DNA from 2 places in the Halomonas sp. A3H3 genome. Region 2 is predicted to be linked to the other one. Evidence: predicted binding sites of a transcription regulator. Region 2 holds the regulator's gene; the other holds the start of a gene.
What was found. Region 2 encodes PhoB, which activates phosphate uptake and scavenging genes when phosphate is short. Its sites were predicted from a motif close to TGTCATANNNNTGTCANA; they were not measured.

Region 1: HALA3H3_RS11000 (PhoX family protein) is a predicted target of PhoB. The motif match lies at 2,651-2,668, and genes of this name have one in related genera.

The regions. Positions count from the first base shown of each region.
Region 1 is NZ_HG423343.1:2,472,426-2,482,083, forward strand. Features, by position in the region: gene HALA3H3_RS10985 (ChuX/HutX family heme-like substrate-binding protein) at 1-211, opposite strand, end outside; gene HALA3H3_RS10990 (TonB-dependent receptor domain-containing protein) at 243-2,219, opposite strand; gene hemP (hemin uptake protein HemP) at 2,339-2,521, opposite strand; gene HALA3H3_RS11000 (PhoX family protein) at 2,732-4,867, shown strand; gene HALA3H3_RS11005 (hypothetical protein) at 4,976-5,311, opposite strand; gene HALA3H3_RS11010 (LysR substrate-binding domain-containing protein) at 5,499-6,392, shown strand; gene HALA3H3_RS11015 (alpha/beta fold hydrolase) at 6,510-7,355, opposite strand; gene HALA3H3_RS11020 (NAD(P)-dependent oxidoreductase) at 7,812-8,450, opposite strand; gene HALA3H3_RS11025 (LysR family transcriptional regulator) at 8,561-9,466, shown strand; gene HALA3H3_RS11030 (FadR/GntR family transcriptional regulator) at 9,463-9,658, opposite strand, start outside.
Region 2 is NZ_HG423343.1:1,900,745-1,910,402, forward strand. Features, by position in the region: gene ubiA (4-hydroxybenzoate octaprenyltransferase) at 1-656, shown strand, start outside; gene phoB (phosphate regulon transcriptional regulator PhoB) at 782-1,471, shown strand; gene phoR (phosphate regulon sensor histidine kinase PhoR) at 1,474-2,760, shown strand; gene HALA3H3_RS08405 (hypothetical protein) at 3,072-3,386, shown strand; gene HALA3H3_RS08410 (hypothetical protein) at 4,037-4,339, shown strand; gene HALA3H3_RS08415 (hypothetical protein) at 4,817-5,167, shown strand; gene HALA3H3_RS08420 (copper chaperone PCu(A)C) at 5,260-5,754, opposite strand; gene cysZ (sulfate transporter CysZ) at 5,842-6,597, opposite strand; gene phoU (phosphate signaling complex protein PhoU) at 6,676-7,401, opposite strand; gene pstB (phosphate ABC transporter ATP-binding protein PstB) at 7,433-8,248, opposite strand; gene pstA (phosphate ABC transporter permease PstA) at 8,242-9,658, opposite strand, start outside.

The sequences.
Region 1 (9,658 bases), 570 kb from region 2:
ACGCTTTAACCCGCCCCAGTTGGGGCAGGTAGGCGGCGATATCGCTGGGCGAGAGCGGCAGCGTCCATACGTCGCGCCCTAAACGAGCGGCCTGCAGCTCGCCTTCACTGATCGATAAGCGTTCGGCAATCTCAATCGCAGGTAGCCGCGGCTGCGCGGCGCGCGCCGCGTCAAAGGCTTCGATAATCGCGATCTGTTGGGATGTAATCATGACGCACCTCTATCGGGTTGACTGCGTGGATTTACCACTGCCAGTTGAGGGTGGCGAACAGGCTGCGCCCATCGCCCAGGCTGCCGTCGGGGCGGTACCACACCTTGTCGCCAATATTGGCAAGGCGCAGCGAGGTATCCACGGCCGGGGTGATTTGCCAAGCGAGATGCACATCGTGCAACCCATAGCCGGGCAGGCGCTCGTCATCGCCCTGCTTATCGAAAGATTGGGCAAAACGCGCTTGCCAGCCCAGGCGGATATCGCTGTTATACAGAACCACCTCGCTTCCCAGGGTGGCTTCCAACGGTGTTTGACTGCCTAGGGGCTCGCCAGAATCGCGGTCTTTACCGGAGACTTCCGAAAGACCCACAAAGCTTGTAAGAAGCGGGAAGGCGCTGGGCTGCCAGGTCACCCGGGCGTCATAGCCCCATAGCTGGGCGCGCTGAACGTTCACTGCCTGGGTGGTGCCCGCCATGATGTCGACGTGGGTGTCGATAAAATCGTCGGCGCGAGTATCGAAGTAGCTGGCACGAACCTGCCAGTCGCCCTGATGCCAGACCACGCCGCTTTCCCAGGTGTGGCTAGATTCAGGCGAGAGACTAGGGTTGGGAATCCAGTAATTGTCCGGTGTGCAGAAGGCTGGCCCGGCGCAGAAACCGGCAAAGTGACGCTCGTTGGCGTAAAGCTCGGATAGGCTAGGAGCGCGGAAGGCCTCAGCGTAGCCCGAAAACAGCATCAAGGCGTCATCGGGCCGCCAGGCAAGACGAAAGCGCGGTGACACTTGGTCGTGGACGCTATCGGATTCATTTTGGCCGCTGGCGTCGTAACGGTCGTAGCGGGCTCCCAGGCCAATATCAAACTGCCCGGCGCCGCCATCGGCTAAATAGCGCCCAGCGGTAAGAGTAGTGTCGAGATAGGCTGACTGGGTATCGATATCGGCTTTAGGAAAGCCATTCGCTTCGCCATCTGGCCGTTGGCGGGCCTGCTCCAATTCGGCGCCGAACACCAGCGTTTGCGAAAGCCAGCCGTGATCCATGGTGTGGAAGCCGTCGCTCTGAAGACCGGCCCGCTCTAGGGTACGGTTGGCCTGGGGCTCGTCGATATCCTGCTGGCTAAAGGTAAGCTGCGAGGTGACTTCGGTGGCAGCGCTGGGCTGCCAGCGGTGGCCCAACTGGACGTTGTTGCTTTCCACATCGCGATCGCGCAGCGGATTGCTGGCATCGGTTGAAAGCTGCTGTGGGTTGGCGGGCTGGGTGGCGCGTTCGTCGTAGTGCTGCCAGCTGATAAATAGCCGCTGGTCGTCGCTTGGCTCCCAACCGCCTTTTAGCAGCAGGCTATTGAGGGAGGCATCCTCTTCGGCTTCATCGCCCCCCGCGCGGCGAATATCGCCGGATTCACTGCGGCCGATTGAAAACAGGCCATCCACCTGGCCGTTGGCGGTATTGCGGCGGCCGAAGCCAGTCAGGCTCCCCCGCATTTCGTCGCTGGCCGTCGCACCGCCTACGGAAAGGCGTACGCCGCTATTTTCGCCGGGGGCAAGCAGGTCGTTGGCATTCACACTGGTGAAGCTGACGACACCGCCCATGGCATTGCTGCCGTACAAGCTGGAGAGCGCACCGCGTGCTATCTGTACTTCTTGAATCAAGCCAGGGTCGAGAAAGAAGTTACCGATGTGGCCGGTGGAGATATCCTGACGAACGCCATCCAAACGTACCAGCACACCTTTGCTGCCAAAACCGCGCATACTTAAGGTTTGGCCATTTCGGCGCCCTTGGCCAGCCACATGCAGGCCGGGTTGGCGGCTAAGCACGTCTTCAACCCGGCTGGCGGTGGCCAGCACAGCATCATCACGATCAATAATATCGATAATCAGCGGTGCCCGTGAAAGGTCCGTAGGCGCCCGGGTGCCGGTGACCGTCACTGGGTTAAGCTCGGCGTCGTCTGCTTGGGCGGTTAACAGTGGAAGCAGCATTAAAAAGAGGCCACCAAAAGCGCGTGTGTGGTTCATAAGCCAGAGATTTCCAACAGGGATAAGTGGAAGAGGTCGCTGGCTGGGTGCGATGGGCTACCTGGCTGGCTTTGCTGTATAAATCTTTAAATTAATTAGGGGCTGAAATATTAAGAGCTTTAGGCGTTAAGAATTAACTTGCCGCTTTTAGTACGGCGCAACACATAGCGGCGCTGTTCATGGTGAATAACCAATTGATCTGAGTTGCCAAGTAATTCTCTGCTATTCACCTCGTGGGCCACCTCGCGGGTCGTCGAGGCCGACGTATCTCCCTGGCCAGTGCCCTTAGCGGGTAACTGCATGAGAGAGTAACTCCTGTGTTAATGATAACTATTAGCGTTAATTTAGCAGAGTTGCAGACATCCCTCAATAGGGTTTGGGGAGGAAAAGTGGCTAGCATTCGACCTTTCTTCATCTAAATGCAGGCGCTCCGTCATCGTGCTGTCATTAAGCTTCTTTAGTGTCTCCTAACGTTCAATCGTTGACCTACAAACGATCAGGGGGAGACCAAAATGAGTAAAGAGATCGAAGATCATCGCCTGTTTAACCACAGCGGCAACCAACCTTTCGCGGAAGTATTGGCGCGCCATGTATCCCGGCGTGATGTGATGCGCGGTGGTTTGAGCATGGCGGCTGCCTCGATGCTTAGTTTTGGTGGCGCTGCTCAAGCGCTTGCCTCAAGCAGCAGCCAAAAAACACCCCTGACACTGGCGTTTGAGGCGGTTCAAGGATCACGCACCGATGCCGTGGTGGTGCCGGAAGGTTATGTGGCCCAAGTCTTGGTGCCGTGGGGCACGCCGCTGAACCAAAATGTTACCTGGCAGCCCGAGCAGCCGATGACCGCTGAGCGTCAGGCGGAGAGTGTGGGCATGCACCATGACGGCATGGCCGGTTTTGCCCTGGATACCGACAACGCCTCGCGCCGTTTTGTGCTGGCGCTCAACAATGAGTATATCGACCAAGCAGCGCTATGGGCGCCCCAAGGAGGCCCCACTAATGCGGATGAGGGCCAGCGGCCAGCAGCTGAGTCGCGCACTGAGATCAACGCTCACGGTGTCACCCTTGTTGAGGTCGAAAAGAACGCCAGTGGCCAATGGGCGCATGTGCCGGGTTCGCGTTATAACCGTCGCCTCACCAGTGCGACGGTGATGGAACTTTCCGGGCCAGTGGCGGGCAGTGACTACGTCAAAACGCGCTTTTCGCCTGAGGGTACCCAAACCCGTGGTACCAACAATAACTGTGGTAACGGGGTAACGCCCTGGGGCACCTATATTGCCTGTGAAGAGAACTGGCCCAATGTGTTCGTTAATCATGGCGAACGCTTCCAGGACGACGCGCGGATTGGTATTCCCACCGCTAAAAGCCGCTATGGTTGGGATACTTCGGCGGGAGACGCCTCTGAACAGAATGACGAATTTGCTCGCTTCGACATTACCCCGCGCGGCGAGCGTGCTGAAGATGATTATCGCAACGAAGCACGCACGTTCGGCTACCAGGTGGAGGTCGACCCCTATAGTGATGCATTGGCGGTTAAGCGTACGGCACTTGGCCGTTTCCGCCATGAAGGGTGTTGGTTAGGCAAGCTGGAAGCCGGTCAGCCAGTGGTTTACTACTCGGGGCACGATTCCCGCAACGAGTACGTATATAAATATGTTTCTGATGCTGCCTGGGATCCCGCCGATGCCAACCGCCCAGGTGAAGAGTACGATCGTCTTGCCATTGGCAACAAATATTTGGATAACGGCACCCTCTATGTGGCTCGTTTCCATGCCGATGGCAGCGGTGAGTGGCTACCGCTAACGCCTAGTGCTCAAACGCGCGATGGTCGCACGCTGGCGGCGGCGTTGGGGCTAGCCGACGACGATGCGGCAGGTATCATCATCAACACCTGCGATGCAGCGGATTTGTTGGGTGCCACGCCAATGGACCGCCCTGAGTGGGCTTCCGTCGATCCTGCCTCCGGCGAGGTGTATCTCACCCTGACCAATAACTCCCAGCGCACCGCTGAAGAGACAACCCCAACTTACACTAATGACGGTGAGCATCTGGAACAAGTAGGTGTTGGTTACGATTTAGCGCCCACCAATGCCGCCAACCCTCGCGCCAATAACGAAGCAGGGCATATTATTCGCTGGCGCGAAAGCCGGTTGCCCAACGCCTTTACTTGGGAGGTGTTTGTGTTTGGCGCGGCCGCTGACGATGCCGATAATCACTCGGGCCTGACAGAAATGAATCAGTTCGCCAGCCCCGATGGGCTCTGGTTCGACGAGCGAGAGAACGGTCAGGGTATCCTCTGGATCCAAACCGATAACGGTTATGATGGAGTAACCGAGTACACCAACGACCAACTGCTTGCCGTGGTACCTAACGGGCTCGACGATATTCAAGGCACTGGCCCGGTGATTAACAGCAGCAACCAGCAACAGCTTAAGCGCTTTGCGGTAGGGCCGAACGGCTGCGAAGTGACGGGTATTTTTGCCACGCCGGATAAAACCGCGCTGTTTATTAACATTCAGCACCCCGGTAACTGGCCCGCGGATGGTAGCGAGCTAGTGCAAGATGCCACCGTTGCTGCCAGCGGCCAAGTACGTCCTCGGGCGTCAACCGTTGTTATTCAGAAACGCGATGGCGGGCCGATAGGAGTTTAAAAGCAGGCGTTGAGCAAAAAGCTTAGTAACTATATGAGATGCTTAAAACGCTATTAAGGGCTTCATTAAAAGCTTCGAACCTGGGAGAGGTTCGAAGCTTTTTTGATTCTAGGCCTGCTGAACTTGCCGCTTTTTCTGCCGGGCTTCTAGCGCGTGAATGGCATCGACCTTCAATGGGAGCTGGTTGGCCCAGAGAATATCTTCTCGACAATGGCCAATATCCAACAGTACGTGGTCATCGTAGGCTAGTAGCGGCAGTATATGGCGGCGGAAAAGCCAACGCCGCCGGTAACGCCACCAGCCCATATCGAGCGTACGAATTAACCTCATCGACGGCATGGCAGGCATGTAAAAATGCAGTGCTGGTGGCTTGGGCGGCGGCGCCAGTTGGCGAGCTTTTTCCCAGGCGTTATGGGCATGTTGGGCTGGGCATTCACACTTCATCGCGCACCTCCTTTTATTCACAACGGCTGTACAGTCAATGGCGCCAGGGCGCTAACTGGGCAGCTGTGATCAGTGATTAATAAGTGGGAGGGTCGCGACCTCTGGTTATCAGCTTGGCGCTTTGCCTTGGATCAATCAAACGAAAAGATCTACACTGAGTGTTAAGATTTTCTGAAAGGTGGGCGTGATGAATCAACTATCGACTATGGCTCCCAGCCGGGCTGTCTTACCGCTACTGGATAGCGAGGTGCTGCGCACCTTTGTGACCATTGCCGAAAGTGGCAGCTTCACCCGCGCCGCCCAGCAGCTGTTTCGTACCCCTTCCGCGCTAAGCATGCAGATCAAACGCCTGGAAGAAACGCTCGGGCAAACGCTGTTTGTGCGCGAGGCGCGCTATGTGCGGCTTACTGCCGAAGGTGAAGTACTCCTGGGCTACGGACGGCGGCTGCTTAAGCTCAATGCCGAAGCCGTCACCCAGTTTTTAGCCCCCACCATAGAAGGGCGCGTGGGGCTGGGGATAACCGACGACGTGGTAGGGCGTATCCTGCCCACTGTGTTGGCTCAGTTTGCCCGCTCGCACCCGGCGGTGCAGGTCGATGTTGTGGTGGGACGCAGCAAGGATTTGCTCGCCCAGTTGGATGATGGAGAGCTCGATCTTGCGCTGGTGATGAGCGTAGAGCCTGGTCAGGCGCCGCGCGGCGACATTGTTCATAGCGAACCGTTAGTGTGGGCGGGCCGTGAGGATGGTGTTGCCGTACAACGAACGCCACTGCCAGTGACCTTGGCCCAACAGGGGTGCGCGTGGCGTAGGATCGCGCTTAACGCCCTTGATCATGCCGGGGTTAATTACCGAATCGCATACTCCTGCGACCACTGTGCCGGGCAGGAAGCGGCTATGCTGGCCGATCTGGCCGTGACGGCTTTTCCAAAAAGCTTGATTCGGCCACCGCTCAAGCGTCTCCACAACGAGTCACTGCCACCGCTAGGGGATTATCAAGTAGCGCTGGTGAAGCGTGCAGGCAGTGGTGATGCCAGCGAGGTATTGGCTGAGCGGGTGGTGGAGGCGTTTCGTGAGGGGTGAGTGGTAATGAATTATCATTAGCTTTTGAGCGGTAATGATTTTTTAGCGTGATGGTGCTAAAGATTACATGACCACACTCTTGCTTAGTGAGGCCATGTAATAGGGTAACGAAAGTGGTTAGGCAACCTGACTTTCAAACTCGTTAGGAATCAAAAAACCGCGCAGAATTTTCTCCATTCGTTTGCGTGCATCAGCATGCTCGAGATCAAGAAAATGCCCTGCGTTGGGCACGACTTCGAACTCGCATTTCGGCATATAGTCGTCGGCAATCAGAATGTCTTCCGGCGTTGTGTACTCATCCAGTTTGCCATTCACGAACAGCGTCGGTATCTCAATATTACCCAGGAGCTGTTCATAGTCGGTGTCGTTCATGGAGAGTATTTGTTCGATATGAAAGCAGACCTGTTGAAGCTCTTGATCATCTAACCGTGAGAGATGCCGGTAATTAATATATTTTAGTAAGCGGGGTAAGTATTTTCCCACTTCTTCATTAAGCAGATTAGCCGCGGTTTTAACATCGCCAATTTTAATATAATGGCGAGCACCATTGATATAGCGCAGCATGCCGTCGTTAAGCTGAGTTGAAAATGAGGCTAGCACCGCTCTTTTAATGGAGGTGGGGGATTGCGCCAATGCCATCATAGCGGCATAGCCTCCCCAAGAAACGGAAAGTAACGACGTTGGTTGGTAACGTTCAATCAGAGCTAGGAGGATATTGACTTCATCCTCCTTGGTAATAATGCCACCCACAGGGTTATGTAGTTTTGACTGGCCAGCAAAAGGCAAGTCAAACAGGATAACGTTTAATCCATCACTCAAGTATTTGACACAGTTGGTAAAAGAGGCGGTAGTAGCTAGCGCGCCGTTGACCATAATAATACTTTCAGTATTTTGTGGCTGTTGATAGATTTCTACATGCACGCAATGATTGCCTATCTTAACGAGCTCGGTGTTGGCTTTCATGATGTTTTCCTTGCAGTAATTGGGTCAGTTAATGCGAGTCTAGTGCGTGCATGTCTGCGTAATGGGTTCTGAACCTAATAAGTTCATTAGCTGTCACAAGTGTGCAAGTTTTTTAGTATTTCTTTATTTGTGTTTACCTGATTGTTGAAGGTATAGGCGACTGCGTATGTAGGATATTGCTGACAGCATTTGTAAGAAATTCGCTATACTTATGTAAGAAATGTCTTATAAGTAATTTTTTAATACACAGTTGTTAAGTAATGTGTGGTCAAGTGAGATTGGATTAATTAACATTGTTAAATATGACTGATGGTTTTACGGCGATGAACGATAAGTTCAGCAAAAAGGTGAAAGAGTAAATAGATGAGGGTAACGGGAAAAGGGGGGGAATAGAAGAAAGAGGCAACCCCTCACCTATCTCCAGTGAGGGGCATAACGACTTAAATAGCGACTTGATCAGTACGCGACGCAGAAACGTTGGTTGGTGTTATGTGGGTTTTCCAGCTCATCAATCATGGCGATGGCGTAATCCTGCACGGAAATACGGCTGTTGCCTTCGCTATCGGTGAGTAGCGTATCGCCGCCAAGCCGGAAACTACCCGTGCGCTCGCCGGGGAAAATCTCGGCGGCGGGAGAGAGAAACGTCCACGCTTGCGCCGTTTGCCCGCGCAGCGTTTCAAGAGCCGTTTTCGCCCCTTCCGCCGTGGCCCGGTACTCTGCTGGAAACCCCGGTGCATCTAACAAAAGCTTACCCGGCGCTACCTCGAGCGTCGCCGCGCCACCCACTATCAGTAGCCTAGGCACGGAAGCTTGTTGAGTGGCTGACAAAATCGAGTGAAAGCCTTTGAGGTAATAGCCGTAAACATCCTCTTGGGCATGGCCGCTAAAGGCGCTGATAACGGCCTCGGCACCGCGTAGCTGCTCTGCAAGTGCCTCGGTATTTAACACATCACTTTTAACGGTAGTGAGATTCTCCTGTGGCGCTACCCGTTCAGGCCGAGTCACTAACGCCGTCACGTGATGGCCGCGGGAGAGCGCTTCGGTTAATAGGGCAGATCCAATGAATCCGCTAGCGCCAATCAGTGCAATCTTCATAACAGTTCTCCTTAAGTAGGTTGTCGCTGCATTGTCGGACGCTTTATTGATTTGAAAAATAGCGATTAACGTAATTTACTGTTATCGATTTCATAACAGTAGGGCGATGAATGACCACCGCCAACGAGTTCGATTTAAACGGTTTACCGATCTTTGTCGCTCTGGTGGAAGCCGGCAGCTTTACCAAAGCAGCGGAGCGGCTAGGCTGCACGAAAACCCGTGTCAGCCTGCAAATTCGGCAGCTGGAAACGCGCCTGGGTGTCACGCTGTTCCTCCGCACCACGCGGCGGGTTCAGCTCACTCAGGCCGGAGAGGCGCTCTACCATCAGTGCCACCCGCTGTTAATAGATCTACAGGGGGCGCTTGCCAGTGCTGTGAGCGACACCCAACAGCTGCACGGCGAGTTGCGTATCACGGCGCCCGAAGATTACGCTGCCGGGGTGTTGAGCGACGCGGTAGTGGCGTTTAGCCGCTTGCACCCTGCGCTGCATATAGAACTACGTAGCGGCGACCAAGTAAGCGATATGGTGCAGGACGGCATCGATTTAGCGTTTCGTCTAGGCTGGCTAAAAGACTCCACGCTACGCGCCCGTCGAATAGGCACTTTTCAACAGCATGTGGTGGCTGCTCCTGATTATCTGAAACGCCACGGCACACCCTCGCATCCCAAGGCGCTGGAAGACCATGCGTGGATCGCCTTTACACCGTTAAAAGCGCCGTTAACCTGGACTTTCCAGCGACGCGATGAGCGGTATGAGGTGCAAATGAGCGCAGGGTTGGCAGCCAACTCAACGGTGAGCTTAGTCGCACTGATGGTCGCTGGCGGCGGTCTCTCCGTATTGCCGGATATGACCGCGGCGCCAGAGATCGCGGCTGGGCGTTTAGTGCGTGTGCTTGAAGAGTGGACACTGCCGGAAGGCGGCGCCTATGCAGTCTATCCGCCAGGGCGGCACATAACCGCCAAAGCGCGCGCATTTATGACCTTTTTTGACGCCTGGTTACAAAAAGAGCCCTAACGTGGGGCTGCACTTAATTCGCTGTCACTTTCATAAGTTAGGTTGGTTTCCCAGCTTTCACTGCTAACGGCTATCGCTGCATGAATACCGGCGGTATCGCCTGCTTTGAAGGCCGCATAGATAGCTTTATGGTCCTTCAAGGCGGTTTCCGGTAGTGAGCGCATAGAGGTTTCCAGTGCGGCTTCGATCAGT
Region 2 (9,658 bases):
ATGGGCATGTGAAACGCACAAAACAACGTCCGCTAGCGACGGGCCGTATCAGCGAAACCGAAGCTCAACTGCTGTTTATCGCCCTGGTGGCCGCTGCGTTTATTCTGGTATTACTGACCAACTGGTTTACGGTGCTGCTCTCGCTGGGCGGGGTGCTGCTGGCGATTATTTATCCGTTTATGAAGCGCTATACCCACTTTCCTCAGGTGGTGCTGGGCGCGGCTTTTTCCTGGGCAATTCCGATGGCTTTTGGCGCCGTGCTCGGCCACGTGCCGCTGGAAGCATGGCTGCTATTCTGCGCTAATGTGTGCTGGACAGTGGCCTACGATACCCAGTACGCCATGGTCGATCGCGACGACGATTTAAAAATTGGCATTAAATCGACGGCCGTGCTGTTTGGAAATGCGGATCGTTTGATTATCGGCTTACTCCAGCTAGCCACCCTGGGGTTGCTGGCTTGGGTAGGCTGGCGGGTTGGTTTAGGTGGTTTCTTCTGGTTAGGGCTAGCGGCAATGGCAGCGACTTTTCTGCATCAGCAGCGCTTAATTCGCGACCAGGAGCGGGATGCCTGCTTCCAGGCGTTTCTCAATAATCACTGGTCGGGACTGCTGATTTTTGCCGGTATCGCGCTAAGTTGGTGGCCTGCGGCTGGCTGATCGAGGCGATTGTCATGTAATTGTCATCAAGTCATGGTGTTATCGTCACTGACATGTCATTGATCTGTTTATCTTTGAACTGTTTTTCTTTGAACTAGTTTCTTTGAACACCGTGAGGCTCTGGTATGACCGCCAAGACCGTTCTGATTGTCGATGATGAGGCGTCGATTCGCGAGATGATCGCGGTAGCGCTGGAAATGGCTGACTATCGCGTGCTCGAAGCGGATAACGCCCAGGATGCCCATGCCATGGTGGTCGACCACCAACCCGATTTACTGCTGCTGGACTGGATGATGCCCGGCACTAGCGGTATTGAGCTGGCGAGACGCCTAAAACGTGAAGAAACCACCGCTGAAATCCCGATTATTATGCTCACCGCGAAAGGCGAAGAGGATAATAAAATTCAAGGGCTTGAAGCCGGTGCCGATGATTATATCACCAAGCCTTTTTCACCCCGGGAATTGGTGGCACGGCTAAAAGCGGTGCTGCGCCGTGCGACGCCACGTGGCGTTGAAGACCCGATTGAGATTAACGGCCTGCTGCTTGATCCGGTGAGCCACCGGGTAAGTGCCCACGGCAAAGCGCTGGAAATGGGCCCCACCGAGTACCGTTTGCTGCAGTTTTTTATGACTCACCAAGAGCGCGCTTACACACGTAGCCAGCTGCTTGACCAAGTGTGGGGCGGCAATGTTTACGTTGAAGAGCGCACGGTCGATGTGCATATCCGCCGCTTGCGTAAAGCGCTGGGTGACGTGCATCAAAACCTGATCCAAACGGTTCGGGGTACCGGTTACCGTTTCTCTGCACGGGTGTAAATGTGCGTTTATGGAGTCGTGAGCTGTGGCGAATAGCGTGGCTGGCCACGCTGGGCACTTGCTTGGGCTGGCTGTTGGGCTCGGCTGGGCTGGGGCTCGCAGCAGGGCTTGCGGGATGCCTGTTTTACCACTTACGACAGTTACGCGAACTCTATTTGTGGCTCACCCTCCACCCTAACGATGAACCGCCTGCCGCTCGCGGGATGTGGGGCGAGCTATTCGATCGTTTATACCGCTATCAAAAAAGTCAGCGCATCACCCAAAGCCGTCTGCGGGCTACTTTGGCACGTATTCAAGAGTCGTCTGAAGCAATGCGTGATAGCGTGGTCATGCTTGATCGCCACGGTGATTTGGAGTGGTGGAACAGCGCCGCCACCGCCATGCTGGGGCTACAAACCGCCCATGATCGTGGTCAACACATTACCAACCTGCTGCGCGACCCGGGCTTTATCAGCTATTTTAATTCGCGTAACTACAGTGAGCCGTTAACGCTCACCTCACCGATTGATGAACGGCGAATCCTGCAGTATCAAATTACCCTCTATGGTGACGACGAACGCTTAGTGATGGCTCGCGATATCACCCGCTTGCATCGTCTTGAGCAGATGCGGCGCGACTTTGTCGCCAACGTTTCCCATGAGTTACGTACGCCGCTGACCGTTCTCTCCGGCTATTTGGAAACCTACAGTGATATCTCCGACCAGCTTCCGCCGCGCTTGGGACGTAGTATTCAGCAAATGCAGGAACAGACCCAGCGGATGCAGAATCTGGTCAACGATTTATTGCTGCTCTCGCGTTTGGAAATTGACCAGGGCGGCCAAGATCATCATCCACTGCCACTCGAGCCTTTACTGCAAAGCGTTTGTGATGATGCGCTGGCCCTATCGCATCAACGTCATACCATTACCGTCGCCCTTGAGAGCGATGCCCGACTGTTAGGCAGTGAACAGGAGATTCGCAGCGCCGTCTCTAACCTTGCCTTTAATGCGGTTCGCTACACGCCTGCTGGCAGCCAAATCACCCTGCGCTGGAAAGCTAGCGCTACTGGTGGCGGCTATATCGATGTGGAAGATAACGGTGAAGGGATTGATCCCGTTCATATTCCCCGACTAACAGAACGCTTTTACCGTGTTGATAAGGGGCGCAGCACTGCGACTGGCGGCACAGGTTTAGGCTTGGCGATCGTTAAGCACGTGCTATTGCGCCACGATGCGCAACTACAAATTGAGTCCCTTCCCGGCAAGGGTGCGTTGTTTCGCTGCGCCTTCCCCCCCTCGCGTCTTGTTTAATTTAGCAAGTCATTCCATCGCATAATATTTGTAACAATGTGCAATATTGGCATGCAAGGTTGGTAAAGCTTTACCCATGTGCCATTTTTACACAGCTCAAAGCGTTGTGTCGTGACTCAGTTGATGCCTTTTTGGCATAACTTATTTTTAAGTAAGAGTTTGATTTTGTTGTTTTTATTTATATTCTTCAGTTTTTTGGCATGCCTTCTGCAGAGTACAGATTGAAGGAAGATGACCGCAGGAATTGCTGGCTTCTCAGTAAGCCTTTCTTTCTTCATTAAGCGGTACTAAACAGCGATCGGAGGTAGGATATGACGTCCAAGGATTTTCTCAAGAAAGCTGGCATTTTAGGTGTATCTTTTGGTCTGATGGCAAGCCCATTAGCTTTTGCACAAACTGATGAAAATTCGGCGATTGACGAAAACCAAGGTATTACCGCTGACGAGCAACCGATGGATTCCCAAGGTACCGGTAGTTCAACTGGCAGTGATACAACAGACATGACTGACGATTTAACCCATGACGAAGGTGATGGTGCCAGCGACATGGATCCGCAATCAAGCAGTCACTCAGACGATGCTGAGTATGACAAGGATGAGCTTGTAGAAGAAAATGGCGGTAGCTAATTATCTATGACCTTTTAGATATCATTAAAAGCTTTTCAGAGAATGAATAAGCGATTAACAGGATGTTACAAAAGCAAGAATGCTTTTAAGATTCACGGATGAATCAGTAGGCAATCAGAACACTAGTCAGGGTTAATTCCAAGGTTGGAGCCCCGCACAAGGAGTGGAAGCTAGCGTTAGTTATTACCTATAGCCAATTCTGATATCGGGCCCCGCAATGCGGGGCCTAATTTTTGCTGCCTACTTTTTATCTCGCTTATTCCCCCGCTACTTTCTCCCCTATCTTTTCCGCCGATCTTTCTTTGCGCCTCTCTATCCAATGCCATGTTTTGTTTTTTATGAATTGATGCCGTAGCGCTTTGTTGGCATCGAGCCTTTTATTTTGCTGAGTGTGTCATAAAGGCACAGACAGTTTTGCGCATGTGTCATTAGTGCACATGTAATTAGCGTGCTTTTGTTTTTAGCGGCGTATAATTGTGCGCAATGTATTTATTTTAAATTATTGATTTATATAAGTATTTTATTTTTATAAGAGAGTTGGCATTACATATGCTCTCTAGAGGTAGTGAAGCTAGCCGCAGTGAGATCTGGCCAGAGAGCCCTTCTCACTTCACTTCAGCGGTATCAAACGGTCACCAGGAGTAAATAGTATGTTTAACGATTTTGTTAAAAAAGCAGCCGTCGTAGGTCTCTCTTTTGGTTTGCTGGCAAGCCCGCTTGCCTTTGCCCATATGTCCATCGAAGCAAATCAAGATTTGACCGTTGACGATGAGCCTATTCAAGCTCAATCACATCATACCTCGGGTCAGGCTAAATTTAGCCCCTCTGATTTGATGTATGACGAAGGCGACCGCCCTCGAGTCATCAAGGCAGAGTCGCATCACACTAGCGCTCAAGCGGAGTACACAGCAAAAGATTTGACCCAAGACGTAGGTGATGGAAACGTTTGGTAACAAAAATTTGCAATTCTGAAGAAATATATTACGATTAACACGTGAGCTAAACACGCGAAAGCGTGTCACACCGATACGGATGCATATCGATTCAAGGAATGAATCAAACGACAATCAGAGCGTTGGTCAGGGTTAAATTCCAAGGTTGGAGCAGCCCCGCAAAAGGAAAGGAAGCTAGCGCTAGTCATTGTCAAAGTCTTGTGTCCTTAGACCCTGCTGATGCGGGGTCTGATTTTTTGTGGCATCCAACACCTCTCCCACACTATTCTTGTTTTAGTTTAAGGTACGGCTTTCTAGCGGAGCCTAATTTCATTGCGTCGCTATTTATACACTGCCCATCATCAGCCTGCCGGTGGGTTATGTCTCAGGCATCCGGTCTCACAATCATTTTGACCGTAAAGGGTGAGCTAACTTTTTTGACGCCTAATATGCAACGCAAAGCGTAATAGCCGTTCTAATCATCGATGAACGGAATCCATGGATAATGAGGAGAACATCTTGCTGTTAAAAGAAATGAGCCAAAAAGTCGCCATAGTAGGTATTGCTTTTGGTTTGGTCGCGAGCCCCATGGCGATGGCGCACTCATCTATTGAACTGAACCAAGACCGCACCGCTGGTCAGGATGTCATTAACAAACCTGAGTCGCATGCAGCTTCCAAACCATCTCATGTCTCTGCGGGCGACTTGAACCGTGACGAAGCTGATAGCTTGGACTTTTCGCCTTCCAGTAGCCGTCCTTCTACGGCTGAAAAAGGGCCTACTTCTCGCCAAGAGGGTTACACTCCTGGAGAACTCAACCGGGATGAAGGTGATAGCACCGACTGGTAAATAATAGGATAAGTGTAACTGCTAATGTAAGCGTTACTCGCTAAAAACCCCGCTTTGGTGGGGTTTTTGCTATGTGTTAAAAGCCAACGACATCAGTGGTGATGCCCATCAGCAGCTTCGCTACCGTCTTGGGCGCTCTGTATCCAGACCTCGATGTCTACGTCACCTTGTTCAGCGAAGGTGAGCGTGAGGGGAAACCGCTCACCCTCCTTCAGCGGCTCGGTTAAGCCAATCAGCATTAAGTGAAAGCCGCCACCAGGGCGCATGGTATAAGTCTCCCCTGCCTCGACACGAATCTCGTCCACATGCCGCATCTGCATCATATCGCCGTCCATTTGCATATCGTGCAGCTCAACGTTGCTGCTCGCAGAACTGCTCGCGCCAACCAGAGTGACGGGGCCTGAAACGGCGGTGATATCAAGGTAGGCGGCACCGTTTACCGCACCCGGTGGGGTTGGGGTAGCGAAGGGGTGCGCAATGCGAAGAGTCTCTGTTTTTACGTCGTGGGCTAACGCCATAGATGTCATCGAAATAGACATAGCGCCAATCAAGAGTACGCCACCCAGCCAAGCCATCGGTTTTATCATGCGGTGATTCCTTTGTTGTTGATTGAGCCCAGGATCGACGAACAAAATATAAAGGTAGCAAAGTGACGTAGCCTGGGTAATAGGCGCCTACTGCGGTGTAATGCCACGTGCATCGCCACGTTTGTCGCTACGTACGTCTCTATAGTGGTCGTCCCACAGCAGTACGGCACCCGCAACGGCGCCGGGAATCAAAAACAGGTTGGCCAGCGGAATCCAGGTAATTAAGGTCACTAACCCCCCAAAGGTGAGGCTTTGCCACCAGCGCTTAGAGAGCCGTTGGCGCATATCGGCAAACGTTACTTTGTTGTTATCCATTGGGTAGTCTAGATAAGTGATTGCCATCACCCAGGCAGAAAACAGTGCCCAGAGTAGCGGAGCAACTATATTGACGCCTGGAATCCAGCTAAGCACAAATAGGCCTGCGGCACGAGGCAGAATATAGGCGAGCTTAACAAACTCGCGTCCCACAGCATCGATGGCTGTTTTGGTCAGGTTTCGGTCATCAATGGGTTCGCGGCCAGTGGCTTGGATTTCAACTTTGGCGGCTAAAAAGCCGTAAAAAGGGGCTGCAATCAAGCTGGTAACCAGCGTGAAGGTAAAAAACACCACCACCAACAGGCTAATCACAAACAGGGGCCAGATAAGCCAGGATAACCAGTCAAGCCAAGCGGGTACCATGCCCATCCAATGGGCGAGCCAGCCATCAAAACGGTTGAGCACAAAGCTGAACATGCTCACGTAGACAATCAGGTTGACCAGAATAGGCAGAAAAACATAGCGGCGCATACCCGGTTGATACACACAGCGTGTACCTCGGCTAAGCGCAGTGACAGCATCCAGCATTTAGGTGAGCTCCTCGTGATTCCAACGTCCAGGCTGCGTGGCAGCCTGGACGTATTGCAGGAGGAAAGCCCCATCAGGTCAAGACTTTTTTGGCACCTGTGGTTCCAGTTCATCGGTGTCGCTATGGCGAATATCCAAACCTTTGACGAGATAGACCACGTACTCAGCAAGGTTATCGGCGTGGTCGCCTACCCGCTCCAGCGCGCGCAGTACCCACATGATGCTGAGTACTGACGTAATAGAGCGTGAGTCTTCCATCATAAAGGTCATTAATGAGCGCATAGCGCTGCTGTACTCGTCATCCACCAGTTCGTCTTCGCGTACGACCTGCATAGCCAGGTCGGTATCAAAGCGGGCAAAGGCGGTGAGCGCATCGCGCAGCATTTTACGTACGTGCTCGCTAATGTGACGCACCTCCACCAGGCCACGAATGGTGCTAGAACTTTCGCTCAGGAGCAGGGCGTTGCGGGCGATTTTACTGGCTTCATCACCAATGCGCTCTAAGTCTGAGGTGGCGCGGATGACGGCCAGCACCAGACGCAAATCGGAAGCAGCAGGCTGGCGGCGCGCCAGTACGCGGGTGCATTCGTCGTCGATTTGCAGCTGCAGGTCGTTGACTTGGCGGTCATTGTCACGCACCTGCTCGGCTAACCGGGTGTCTCCTTCCAGTAGGGCAAAGACAGCGTCCTGCACTTGTTTTTCCACCAGACCGCCCATGGCCATCAGGTGGGTTTTCAGCTCTTCCAGCTCCTGGTTGAACTGGCGAGAGATATGCTGGCTGTGAGAGTCGCTAGTAATATCCATGGAGCACTCCTGACGGTTCAGTTGCTAAGGCCTAGGTGATACGGCCGGTGATGTAGTTTTCAGTGCGTTGCAAACGGGGGTTGGTGAAGACCTGATCGGTAGGGCCGTATTCAACCAGCTCCCCTTGATGCAAAAAGGCGGTGTAATCCGATACGCGCGCCGCTTGTTGCATATTGTGGGTGACCAGGATCAGCGTCAGCTCCGACTTGAGGTTACGGATCAACTCCTCAATTTTGAGGGTTGAAATTGGGTCTAGAGCTGATGCTGGCTCATCAAGCAGTAGCACGTCGGGTTGTACTGCTAAGGTACGGGCGATCACCAGACGCTGCTGCTGGCCACCGGAAAGCTGCCAAGCGGAACGGTGTAGGCGGTCTTTCACTTCATCCCACAGAGCGGCGGAAGTTAGCGCCCACTCAATAATGTCGTCCCTTTTGCGCTTGGGCATGCGCTGTTGCAGTCGTAGCCCAAAGGCCACGTTTTCATAGATCGACATAGGGAAGGGGTTGGGCGTTTGAAACACCATCCCGACACGCCGCCGCAGCTCAGTCACATTCATTTGCGGGTCATGAATATCCTGCCCTTCCAGCGTGATTTGGCCGCTGTGGGTGACTGACTCATTAAGATCGTGCAAACGGTTAATTGCCCGTAACAACGTCGACTTACCGCAACCTGACGGGCCGATAAAGGCCGTTACACGATGCCGGGGAACACTGAGGGTTAACTCGCGCAACGCCTCTTTCCCCGCGTAGGCGAGGCTAAAGTGATCGATACTCAGGCAGCTGTGCTCGGACGAAAAGTGCGCCACTGGTGCCTGAGAGGTATTGGCTGAATGTAATGACGCTAGCATTCGTTTCCCCGTTGACGCCTAAGATAATGACGCAGAAATATGGCAGTTAGGTTAAGCACCAGCACAATTAACACTAAAAGTAGCGCTGTGGCGTAAACCAGCGGTATGGCAGCCTGCACATCTTCGCCGTGAAAGGCGGTATCAAATAAATGATAGCCAAGGTGCATGAACTTGCGCTCTAAATGTAGGTAAGGAAACTCACCATCGATGGGCATTTGAGGCGCCAGCTTAGCGACGCCAACCAGCATTAGCGGCGCTACTTCGCCGGCCGCGCGAGCTACCGCTAAAATGACGCCTGTCAGCATGGCGGGGGCCGCCATGGGCAGTACAATGCGGGTGAGCATCTCTAAGCGCGTGGCGCCGAGCGCCACGGCGCCTTCCCGCTGCGCCTCGGGAATCCGCGCCAGCCCCTCTTCTGTTGCCACAATCACCACTGGTAGGGTCAGCAGTGCCAGGGTGAGCGACGCCCATAACAGGCCGCCGGTGCCAAAGGTGGGCGAAGGTAGGGTATCGCTGAAAAACCACTCATCCAGCGAGCCGCCGATGCCGTACACAAACACCCCCAAACCAAATACGCCATACACAATCGACGGAACGCCCGCCAGATTGCGCACACCAATACGTACCAGCCGGGTCAGCCGCCCCTGGTGAGCGATTTCATTGAGATAAATAGCGGCCAGCACCCCAAACGGGGTCACCATCACCGACATTAAAATCACCATCAGCACCGTGCCAAATATCGCGGGCCAGACGCCACCGTCGGTATTGGCGGCCCGTGGGCCCTCACTCAGAAACCGCCAAACCGCATCCCCCCAGGCGAGCGTTTTCTGCCACACGCTCATGGCATTGGGAGCCTGAGCGCTCGCCACGCTGGCCAGCGGTTGGCGCAGGGTTTGGCCGTCCACGGTGGTAAGCAGCAGTTGGCTATCCTGGCGTTGGCTGGCGGGAAGTACCAATAAAGCGTTTAATCGCTGCCAGGCAGCGTCTCCCTCCCAGCGTTGATCATGCTGCTCAATGGCCACCAAACGGCCAATAAAGTCACCCCAGGGGCTGCGATCAAGACGAATCAAATCGTCTGGCTGGGCGCGCTCGGCAATGTCATCAATCGCCACCCAGCGCCAGCGAACGCCCTCTATATCCTGGTTGCCGGTAAAGTAGAGGCGTTCATCCCCAGCTCGCTGGGGTAGCGCGACTTCGCGCACAGCTTGACCAGCAAAGGTTTCACCCGAGTCAAGGGTGACCTCTTCCAGCGTAGCGGGCCAAAAGTGCCCTAGCCCGCGTACCAGCAGTAGCGCGAGTAAGGCGCCCAGCATCAGCAGGGAGAGCGCTACGCTGGCTGCGCAAAGCCAGGGCCATACATCATTTACCCGGCTAAAACGACGGCGGCGAGAGGCGGTGTGGGTCGCAGAG